Cupriavidus necator: one gene and its partner. Each later gene encodes a partner of the first gene's protein in a complex. Links are inferred from orthologs where the notes say so. Each region holds a gene or a part of one and is shown in the gene's direction. Other genes may lie near its edges.

What was found.
Region 2: the proteins of secA (region 1) and secY are in contact, whole or in part, in a crystal structure (PDB 3DIN), measured with the Thermotoga maritima proteins. The link is inferred for Cupriavidus necator from one-to-one orthologs. Residues at the interface, in WP_004082002.1 of Thermotoga maritima: Glu261, Ala262, Arg263, Lys300, Ala301, Arg302, Thr303, Ile304, Ile305, Leu323, Tyr324, Asp325, Pro326, Val329, Ser330, Tyr333, Ile336, Lys340, Phe345, Val349, Glu363, Phe364, Tyr374, Ser375, Gly376, Gly377, Glu393, Ile395, Thr482, Ser483; in WP_004081795.1 of Thermotoga maritima: Glu108, Gly109, Glu110, Glu111, Ala236, Glu237, Arg238, Arg239, Ile240, Thr241, Ile242, Gln243, Tyr244, Ala245, Arg246, Arg247, Val248, Thr249, Gly250, Arg251, Arg252, Val253, Tyr254, Gly256, Ala257, Ser258, Thr259, Tyr260, Leu261, Pro262.

What each region holds. Positions count from the first base shown.
Region 1 is NZ_CP066018.1:2,036,421-2,041,050, forward strand. The notes cover bases 294-3,582. They hold secA (preprotein translocase subunit SecA), read left to right. Parts: upstream 294-604; coding sequence 605-3,382; downstream 3,383-3,582. Other genes in these bases: I6H87_RS09505 (hypothetical protein), read right to left, coding at 294-299; argJ (bifunctional glutamate N-acetyltransferase/amino-acid acetyltransferase ArgJ), read left to right, coding at 3,546-3,582. Outside these bases: more of I6H87_RS09505, read right to left, coding at 1-293; more of argJ, read left to right, coding at 3,583-4,630. UniProt on the Escherichia coli protein: Required for protein export, interacts with the SecYEG preprotein conducting channel.
Region 2 is NZ_CP066018.1:1,821,160-1,824,930, forward strand. Bases 892-3,771 are described here. They hold secY (preprotein translocase subunit SecY), read left to right. Parts: upstream 892-1,599; coding sequence 1,600-2,943; downstream 2,944-3,771. Other genes in these bases: rpsE (30S ribosomal protein S5), read left to right, coding at 892-906; rpmD (50S ribosomal protein L30), read left to right, coding at 917-1,099; rplO (50S ribosomal protein L15), read left to right, coding at 1,122-1,556; infA (translation initiation factor IF-1), read left to right, coding at 2,967-3,185; rpmJ (50S ribosomal protein L36), read left to right, coding at 3,216-3,332. Outside these bases: rplR (50S ribosomal protein L18), read left to right, coding at 10-366; more of rpsE, read left to right, coding at 388-891. UniProt on the Escherichia coli protein: The central subunit of the protein translocation channel SecYEG. Consists of two halves formed by TMs 1-5 and 6-10.

The sequences.
Region 1 (4,630 bases):
CGCTGCTGCAGCCGTGCCAGCAGCGTCGGCACTACCTGGCGCACGCGGGCAGCGGCGGCGCCGTGCGCGGCCAGCAACAGCAGCACCTGGGCGCTCGGGTCGGTGGCGTCACGCTTGACCCCGGCCACGGCCAGGCCGTCGCGCATGCCGGCGGGCAGCAGTGCCAGCACCTCGGCCTCGAGCACCGACAGCTGGCGCGCGGTCTGCATCAGCGTCGAAACCGGGCCGGCCTTGGCCAGCCAGTCGTTGAGCGGCTTGGCGGCGGGGGTCTGCAGGGCGTGATGGGTGAAGCGGCGCATGCATGCATTCTAGCAAGGGGCGCGCTGGCCGCCTTGCCCGACTGTGGATTGAAGCTGCGGCGGCCGCCCCAAACTGTGGCCAATGGGCGCACGGGCAATCACGCGGGCAATCTGCGGACCACACGCGTGGCCGACATCCGGCAGGCTTGCCTGCCCTTGCGGGACGGGGCCAGGCGCGTTCCGGCCGTGACCCCGGCACATGATAAACTCGGCGTTTTGCGCCAATCTATCCATTCCTCGCCCGGCCGCCGGAGCAGCCCGCATCCCTGGGGTGCCGCCCGGTTCCGCGCAGGTGAAAGCAATCGATGATCACCGGCCTTCTCAAGAAAGTCTTCGGCAGCCGCAATGAGCGGCTGATCAAACAATATCGCCGCACGGTGGCGCAGATCAATGCGCTGGAGCCGAAGTTCGAGCAGCTCTCGGACGACGAACTGCGCGGCATGACGGAGACCTTCCGGCAGCGCCACGCCGGCGGCGAATCGCTCGAGGCGCTGCTGCCCGAGGCCTTCGCCGTCTGCCGCGAGGCCAGCAAGCGTGTCATGAAGATGCGCCACTTCGACGTGCAGCTGATCGGCGGCATGGTGCTGAACGACAACAAGATCGCCGAAATGCGCACCGGCGAAGGCAAGACGCTGACCGCGACGCTGGCCGTGTACCTGAATGCCATTACCGGCCAGGGCGTGCACGTGGTGACCGTCAACGACTACCTGGCGCAGCGCGATGCCGAGTGGATGGGCCGGCTGTACAACTTCCTGGGCCTGTCGGTGGGCGTGAACCTGTCGCAGATGCCGCACGACGCCAAGCAGGCGGCGTACAACTCGGACATCACCTACGGCACCAACAACGAGTTCGGCTTCGACTACCTGCGCGACAACATGGTCTACGACCCGTCGCAACGCGTGCAGCGCCCGCTCAACTACGCCATCGTCGATGAAGTGGACTCGATCCTGATCGACGAGGCCCGCACCCCGCTGATCATCTCCGGCCAGGCCGAGAACCAGACCGACCTGTACCAGCGCATGAACGGCATCCCCAAGCTGCTCGAGCGCCAGATCGGTGAAGAGAAGGCCGACGGCACCGGCGTCGAGAAGCCGGGCGACTACTACGTCGACGAGAAGGGCCACCAGGTCTACCTGACCGAAGCCGGCCACGAGAAGGCAGAAGAGATCCTGTCGCAGCAAGGCCTGATCGGCGAGGGCGAGTCGCTCTACGCGCCGCAGAACATCACGCTGATGCACCACCTGTACGCCGCCCTGCGCGCGCACAGCCTGTTCCATCGCGACCAGCACTACGTGGTGCAGAACGACGAAGTCGTGATCGTCGACGAGTTCACCGGCCGCCTGATGACCGGCCGCCGCTGGTCCGACGGCCTGCACCAGGCCGTTGAGGCCAAGGAAGGCGTCACCGTCCAGCAAGAGAACCAGACGCTGGCGACGATCACCTTCCAGAACTACTTCCGCATGTACAACAAGCTGGCCGGCATGACCGGCACGGCTGACACCGAAGCGTATGAGTTCCAGGAGATCTACGGCCTGGAAGTGGTGGTGATCCCGACCAACCGCCCGGCCCAGCGCAAGGACCAGCAGGACCAGATCTACAAGACCGGCAAGGAGCGCTACGACGCCGTGGTGCGCGATATCCGCGACTGCTACGAGCGTGGCCAGCCGGTGCTGGTGGGCACCACCTCGATCGAGACCTCGGAATACCTGTCGGGCCTGCTCGATCGCGAGCAACTGCCGCACCAGGTGCTCAACGCCAAGCAGCACGCGCGCGAAGCCGAGATCGTGGCCCAGGCCGGCCGCCCCAAGATGATCACCATTGCCACCAACATGGCCGGCCGCGGTACCGACATCGTGCTGGGCGGCAATGTGGAGAAGCAATCCGGCTTTATCGAGGCGGACCCGAACCTGTCCGACGCCGAGAAGGCCGCACGCATCAAGCAGCTCGAGGATGAGTGGCATTCGCTGCACGAGCAGGTCAAGGCCGCCGGCGGCCTGCATATCGTCGGCACCGAGCGCCATGAGTCGCGCCGTATCGACAACCAGCTGCGCGGCCGTGCCGGCCGCCAGGGCGACCCGGGTTCGTCGCGCTTCTACCTGTCGCTGGACGACCAGCTGCTGCGCATCTTCGCCGGCGACCGCGTGCGCGCCATCATGGAACGCCTGAAGATGCCCGAGGGCGAGCCGATCGAAGCCGGCATCGTCACGCGCTCGATCGAATCGGCGCAGCGCAAGGTCGAAGGCCGCAACTTCGACATCCGCAAGCAGCTGCTGCAGTACGACGACGTCGCCAACGACCAGCGCAAGGAAATCTACAAGCTGCGCAACGACGTGCTGGAAGCCCAGGATGTCGGCGACATGGTGACCAACCTGCGCGAGAGCGTGCTGGTTGAGCTGTTCCGCGACCACGTGCCGGCCGACACCATGGAAGAGCAGTGGAACATCTCCGGCCTGGAAACGCGCCTGCGCGAGGACTGGGGCCTGGAAGTGCCGCTGGCGCAGACCATCGAGGGCGCGCAGAGCATCGAGGACGAAGAGCTGCTCAACCTGATCATGAAGGCGGCCGCGGAGCGCTACGATGGCAAGGTCGCGATGGTCGGCCGCGAGTCGTTCGCCGGCTTCGAGCGCTCGGTCATGCTGCAGAGCATCGACACGCACTGGCGCGAGCACCTGGCCGCGCTGGACCACCTGCGCCAGGGCATCCACCTGCGCGGCTATGCGCAGAAGGATCCCAAGCAGGAATACAAGCGCGAGTCGTTCGAGCTGTTCGCGCGCCTGCTGGACCTGATCAAGAACGAAGTCACGCGCGTGACTTTCAACGTGCAGATCCAGTCGCCGGAAGAGCTGGAGCAGGCTTCGGAAGAGATCGAGGAAGGCCTGTCGCACCTGGAGAACATCCAGTACAAGCACGACGAGTTCGCCGAAGGGCGCGAGCCGGTCGAGGAAGCGCCGTCGCCGCGCACCGGTGCGGCCATGGCCGCCGCCGAGCTGGCGCTGGCGGGCATGCCCAAGGTCGGCCGCAACGATCCGTGCCCGTGCGGCTCGGGCAAGAAGTTCAAGCAGTGCCACGGCAGGCTCAGCTGAACTGAGCCCGGCCGGGTACCCGGCATGACGTCGTTCCCGCTGTCTGGGGAGTGACGCGCAAGGAAACGACATGCCCGCCCTCCGCGGGCATGTTCGTCTGATGACAAGCAAGTTGCGAGCAGAAGCCGCAAGCAGATAACGCAAGCAGGAACGAGGAGTCCACATGCCCGTCAATCTTCCGCTGCCCCAGGCAGAGAACCTGAAATCCGTCGCCGGCGTGGAGCTGGGCTGGGCCGAGGCGGGCATCCGCAAGGCCAACCGCAAGGACGTGCTGGTGGTGCGCGTGGCCGAAGGCAGCACCGTGGCCGGCGTCTTCACCAGCAACCGCTTCTGCGCGGCGCCGGTGCAGGTCTGCCGCGAGCACCTGGCCGCTGGCAAGGGCATCCGCGCGCTGGTGGTCAACACCGGCAATGCCAACGCCGGCACCGGCGAACCGGGCCTGGCCAGTGCCCGCGCCAGCTGCGACGCGCTGGCAGCGCAACTGGGCATCGCCGCCGAGCAGGTGCTGCCGTTCTCGACCGGCGTGATCCTGGAGCCGCTGCCGGTCGACCGCCTGGTGGCCGGCCTGCCCGCCGCCATCGCCAACGCGAAGCCGGACAACTGGCTGGCCGCCGCCGAAGCCATCATGACCACCGACACGCAGCCCAAGGCCGCGTCGCGCACGGTGCAGATCGACGGCAAGACCGTGACGCTGTCGGGCATCAGCAAGGGCGCCGGCATGATCCGCCCGAACATGGCGACCATGCTCGGCTTTATCGCCATGGACGCCGCCGTGGCCCAGCCGGTGCTGCAGGCGCTGGTCTCCTACGCCGCCGACCATTCGTTCAACAGCATCACCATCGACGGCGATACCTCGACCAACGACTCGTTCGTGCTGATCGCCACGGGCAAGTCCGGCGCCGTGGTCGAGCGCGCCGAAGGCCCGGCCTTCGAGGCGCTGCGCGACGCGGTGACCGCGCTGGCGCAGGAACTGGCGCAGATGATCGTGCGCGACGGCGAAGGCGCCACCAAGCTGATGACCATCCGCGTCGAAGGCGGCAAGGACGTGGCCGAGTGCCGCCAGATCGCCTATGCGGTGGCGCATTCGCCGCTGGTCAAGACCGCGTTCTATGCGTCGGACCCCAACCTGGGCCGCATCCTGGCCGCGGTCGGCTACGCCGGCGTCGATGACCTCGACGTCGGCCGCGTCAACCTGTGGCTGGACGATGTCTGGGTGGCCCGCGACGGCGGCCGCAACCCCGACTACCG
Region 2 (3,771 bases), 210 kb from region 1 along the record:
GGTGCAATGATGAACAAGAAAGACGCTCGTTTGCGCCGTGCACGTCAGACCCGCGCCAAGATCGCGGAGATGAAAGTCAATCGTCTGACCGTGTTCCGTACGAATTCGCATATTTACGCCCAGGTTTTCTCGGAGTGCGGCACCAAGGTGCTGGCTTCCGCGTCGACCGCCGAGGTGGAAGTGCGCAAGGAACTGGATGGCAAGGGCGCTACCGCCGCTGCCGCCACCGTGGTTGGCAAGCGCATCGCCGAGAAGGCGAAGGCTGCCGGCGTGGAAACTGTCGCGTTCGATCGCGCCGGCTTCCGTTTCCATGGCCGCGTCAAGGCCCTGGCAGACGCCGCCCGCGAAGCCGGCCTGAAGTTCTAAGCGCATAGAGAGAGATACGTCATGGCAAAGATGCAAGCAAAAGTCCAACAGGACGAACGCGACGACGGCCTCCGCGAGAAGATGATCTCGGTCAACCGCGTCACCAAGGTGGTGAAGGGTGGCCGGATTCTCGGTTTCGCTGCGCTGACCGTGGTTGGTGACGGCGATGGCCGCATCGGCATGGGCAAGGGCAAGGCTAAGGAAGTGCCGGTTGCTGTTCAGAAGGCAATGGACGAAGCCCGTCGCAAGATGGTCAAGGTCTCGCTGAAGAACGGCACGCTGCAACATGAAGTCGTTGGCAAGCACGGCGCCGCCAAGGTGCTGATGATGCCCGCCAAGGAAGGTACCGGCGTGATCGCCGGCGGCCCGATGCGCGCGATCTTCGAAGTGATGGGCGTCACCAACGTGGTGACCAAGTCGCACGGCTCCACCAACCCGTACAACATGGTTCGTGCCACGCTGGACGGCCTTCAGAAGATGAGCACGCCGGGCGAAATCGCCGCAAAGCGTGGCAAGTCGGTCGAAGACATCCTGGGTTAAGGTGAACGCAATGTCGCAGAAAACCGTAAAAGTGCAACTCGTGCGCAGCCTGATCGGCACGCGCGAGGATCATCGCGCCACTGTTCGTGGCCTGGGCCTGCGCCGCATCAACTCGGTGTCGGAGCTGCAGGACACGCCCGCTGTGCGCGGCATGATCAACAAGGTCTCGTACCTGGTCAAGGTTCTGGCCTGATACCGGGAACTCGGAGAGCAAGATGCAACTGAACAACCTGAAACCGGCCGCCGGTTCGAAGCACGCCAAGCGTCGCGTCGGTCGCGGTATCGGCTCCGGCCTTGGCAAGACTGCCGGTCGCGGTCACAAGGGTCAGAAGTCGCGTTCGGGCGGCTTCCACAAGGTGGGCTTCGAAGGCGGTCAAATGCCGCTGTATCGTCGCCTGCCCAAGCGCGGCTTCACCTCGCTGACCAAGGCGTTCAACGCCGAAGTCACGCTGCGTGACATCGAGCGCCTGGAAGCGGCCGAAGTCGACCTGCTGGTCCTGAAGCAAGCTGGCCTGGTGGGCGAGCTGGTCAAGAGCGCCAAGGTCATCAAGGCTGGCGAACTGACCCGCAAGGTGACGATCAAGGGTCTGGGCGCCACCGCTGGCGCCAAGGCCGCGATCGAAGCCGCCGGCGGCCAGATCGCAGCCTGACAGGCATTTATCGCAGCATAGGCAGTTATAGTCGGAGCATCGTTTGGCCACGGCGAAACCCAATGCAAGCGCGCAAGCCAGGAACACGGCGAAGTACGGCGACCTCAAGCGCCGGCTGATGTTCCTGGTGCTGGCCCTGATCGTGTACCGCATCGGCGCTCATATTCCGGTGCCCGGTATCGATCCGGAGCAGCTTGCGAAGCTTTTCCAGAGTCAGTCGGGTGGCATCCTCGGGATGTTCAACCTGTTCTCGGGCGGGGCGCTGTCGCGCTTTACCGTCTTCGCGCTCGGCATCATGCCGTACATCTCGGCGTCGATCATCATGCAGTTGCTGACGATCGTGCTGCCGCAGCTGGAGGCGCTGAAGAAGGAAGGGCAGGCAGGGCAACGCAAGATCACGCAGTACACGCGCTACGGCACCGTGGTCCTGGCCACGTTCCAGGCGCTGTCGATTGCGGTGGCGCTGGAGTCGCAGCCTGGGCTGGTGCTGGATCCGGGCCTGATGTTCCGGGCCACGGCAGTGATTACGCTGGTGACCGGCACGATGTTCCTGATGTGGCTGGGTGAGCAGATCACCGAGCGTGGTCTGGGCAACGGCATCTCGATCATCATCTTCGGCGGTATCGCGGCGGGCCTGCCCAACGCGATCGGCGGACTGTTCGAACTGGTCCGCACGGGTTCCATGAGCATCATCGCGGCGATCTTCATCGTGGCGATCGTGATCGGTGTGACCTTCGCCGTGGTGTTCGTCGAGCGAGGCCAGCGCAAGATCCTGGTGAACTATGCCAAGCGTCAGGTCGGCAACAAGGTGTACGGCGGCCAGTCGTCGCACCTGCCGCTGAAGCTGAACATGGCAGGGGTGATTCCGCCGATCTTCGCATCGTCGATCATCCTGTTCCCGGCGACGATCGCGGGCTGGTTCACGTCCGATGCGACGGGCTCGGTTGGCGGGTTCATCAAGGACCTGGCTGCCACGCTGTCGCCGGGCCAGCCGGTCTACATCCTGCTGTACGCTGCTGCGATTGTATTTTTCTGCTTCTTCTACACGGCCCTGGTGTACAACAGCCGTGAAGTGGCAGACAACCTGAAGAAAAGCGGTGCCTTCATTCCGGGCATTCGTCCAGGCGAGCAGACGACGCGCTATATCGACAAGATTCTGGTGCGCCTGACGCTGGCTGGTGCGGTCTATATCACACTGGTCTGCCTGTTGCCGGAATTCCTGGTGCTGCGGTGGAACGTTCCGTTCTACTTTGGCGGAACCTCGCTGCTGATCATCGTGGTCGTCACGATGGACTTCATGGCTCAGGTTCAGTCTTACGTGATGTCGCAGCAATATGAGTCGCTGCTGAAGAAGGCGAATTTCAAGGGCAATCTGACCTTGCGCTGACTTCGGATCGGTACAGGCTAGGTATGGCAAAAGACGACGTCATCCAGATGCAGGGGGAGGTCCTGGAAAACCTTCCCAATGCGACGTTCCGGGTCAAGTTGGAAAATGGCCATGTAGTACTGGGCCATATCTCCGGCAAGATGCGAATGAACTACATCCGGATTCTTCCGGGTGACAAGGTGACGGTCGAGCTGACCCCATATGATCTGTCGCGCGCACGAATCGTCTTCCGGACGAAGTGAGCGAACAGGAATTGAAGGAAGAGGAAAATTATGAAAGTGCTGGCTTCTGTTAAGCGCATTTGCCGCAACTGCAAAATCATCAAGCGCAACGGTGTCGTGCGCGTGATCTGCTCGTCGGATCCCCGCCACAAGCAACGCCAAGGCTAATCGGAAAGAGGATTGACGAATGGCACGTATCGCAGGGGTTAACATCCCGAACCACAAGCACACCGAAATCGGCCTGACGGCCATTTATGGTGTCGGCCGCTCGCGCGCTCGCAAGATTTGCGAGGCCACCGGTGTACCGTTTGACAAGAAGGTCAAGGATCTGACCGACGCCGACCTGGAAAAGCTTCGTGACGAAGTGGGCAAGGTCACGGTCGAGGGTGACCTGCGTCGTGAAACCACGATGAACATCAAGCGTCTGATGGACCTTGGTTGCTATCGTGGCATGCGTCACCGCAAGGGCCTGCCCATGCGCGGTCAGCGTACCCGGACCAATGCCCGCACCCGCAAGGGTCCGCGCAAGGCCGGCGTGGCTCTGAAGAAGTAAAGCCGAAGGCAGAGGAAGAAACTAATGGCAAAAGGTCCGAATAACGCCGCTCGC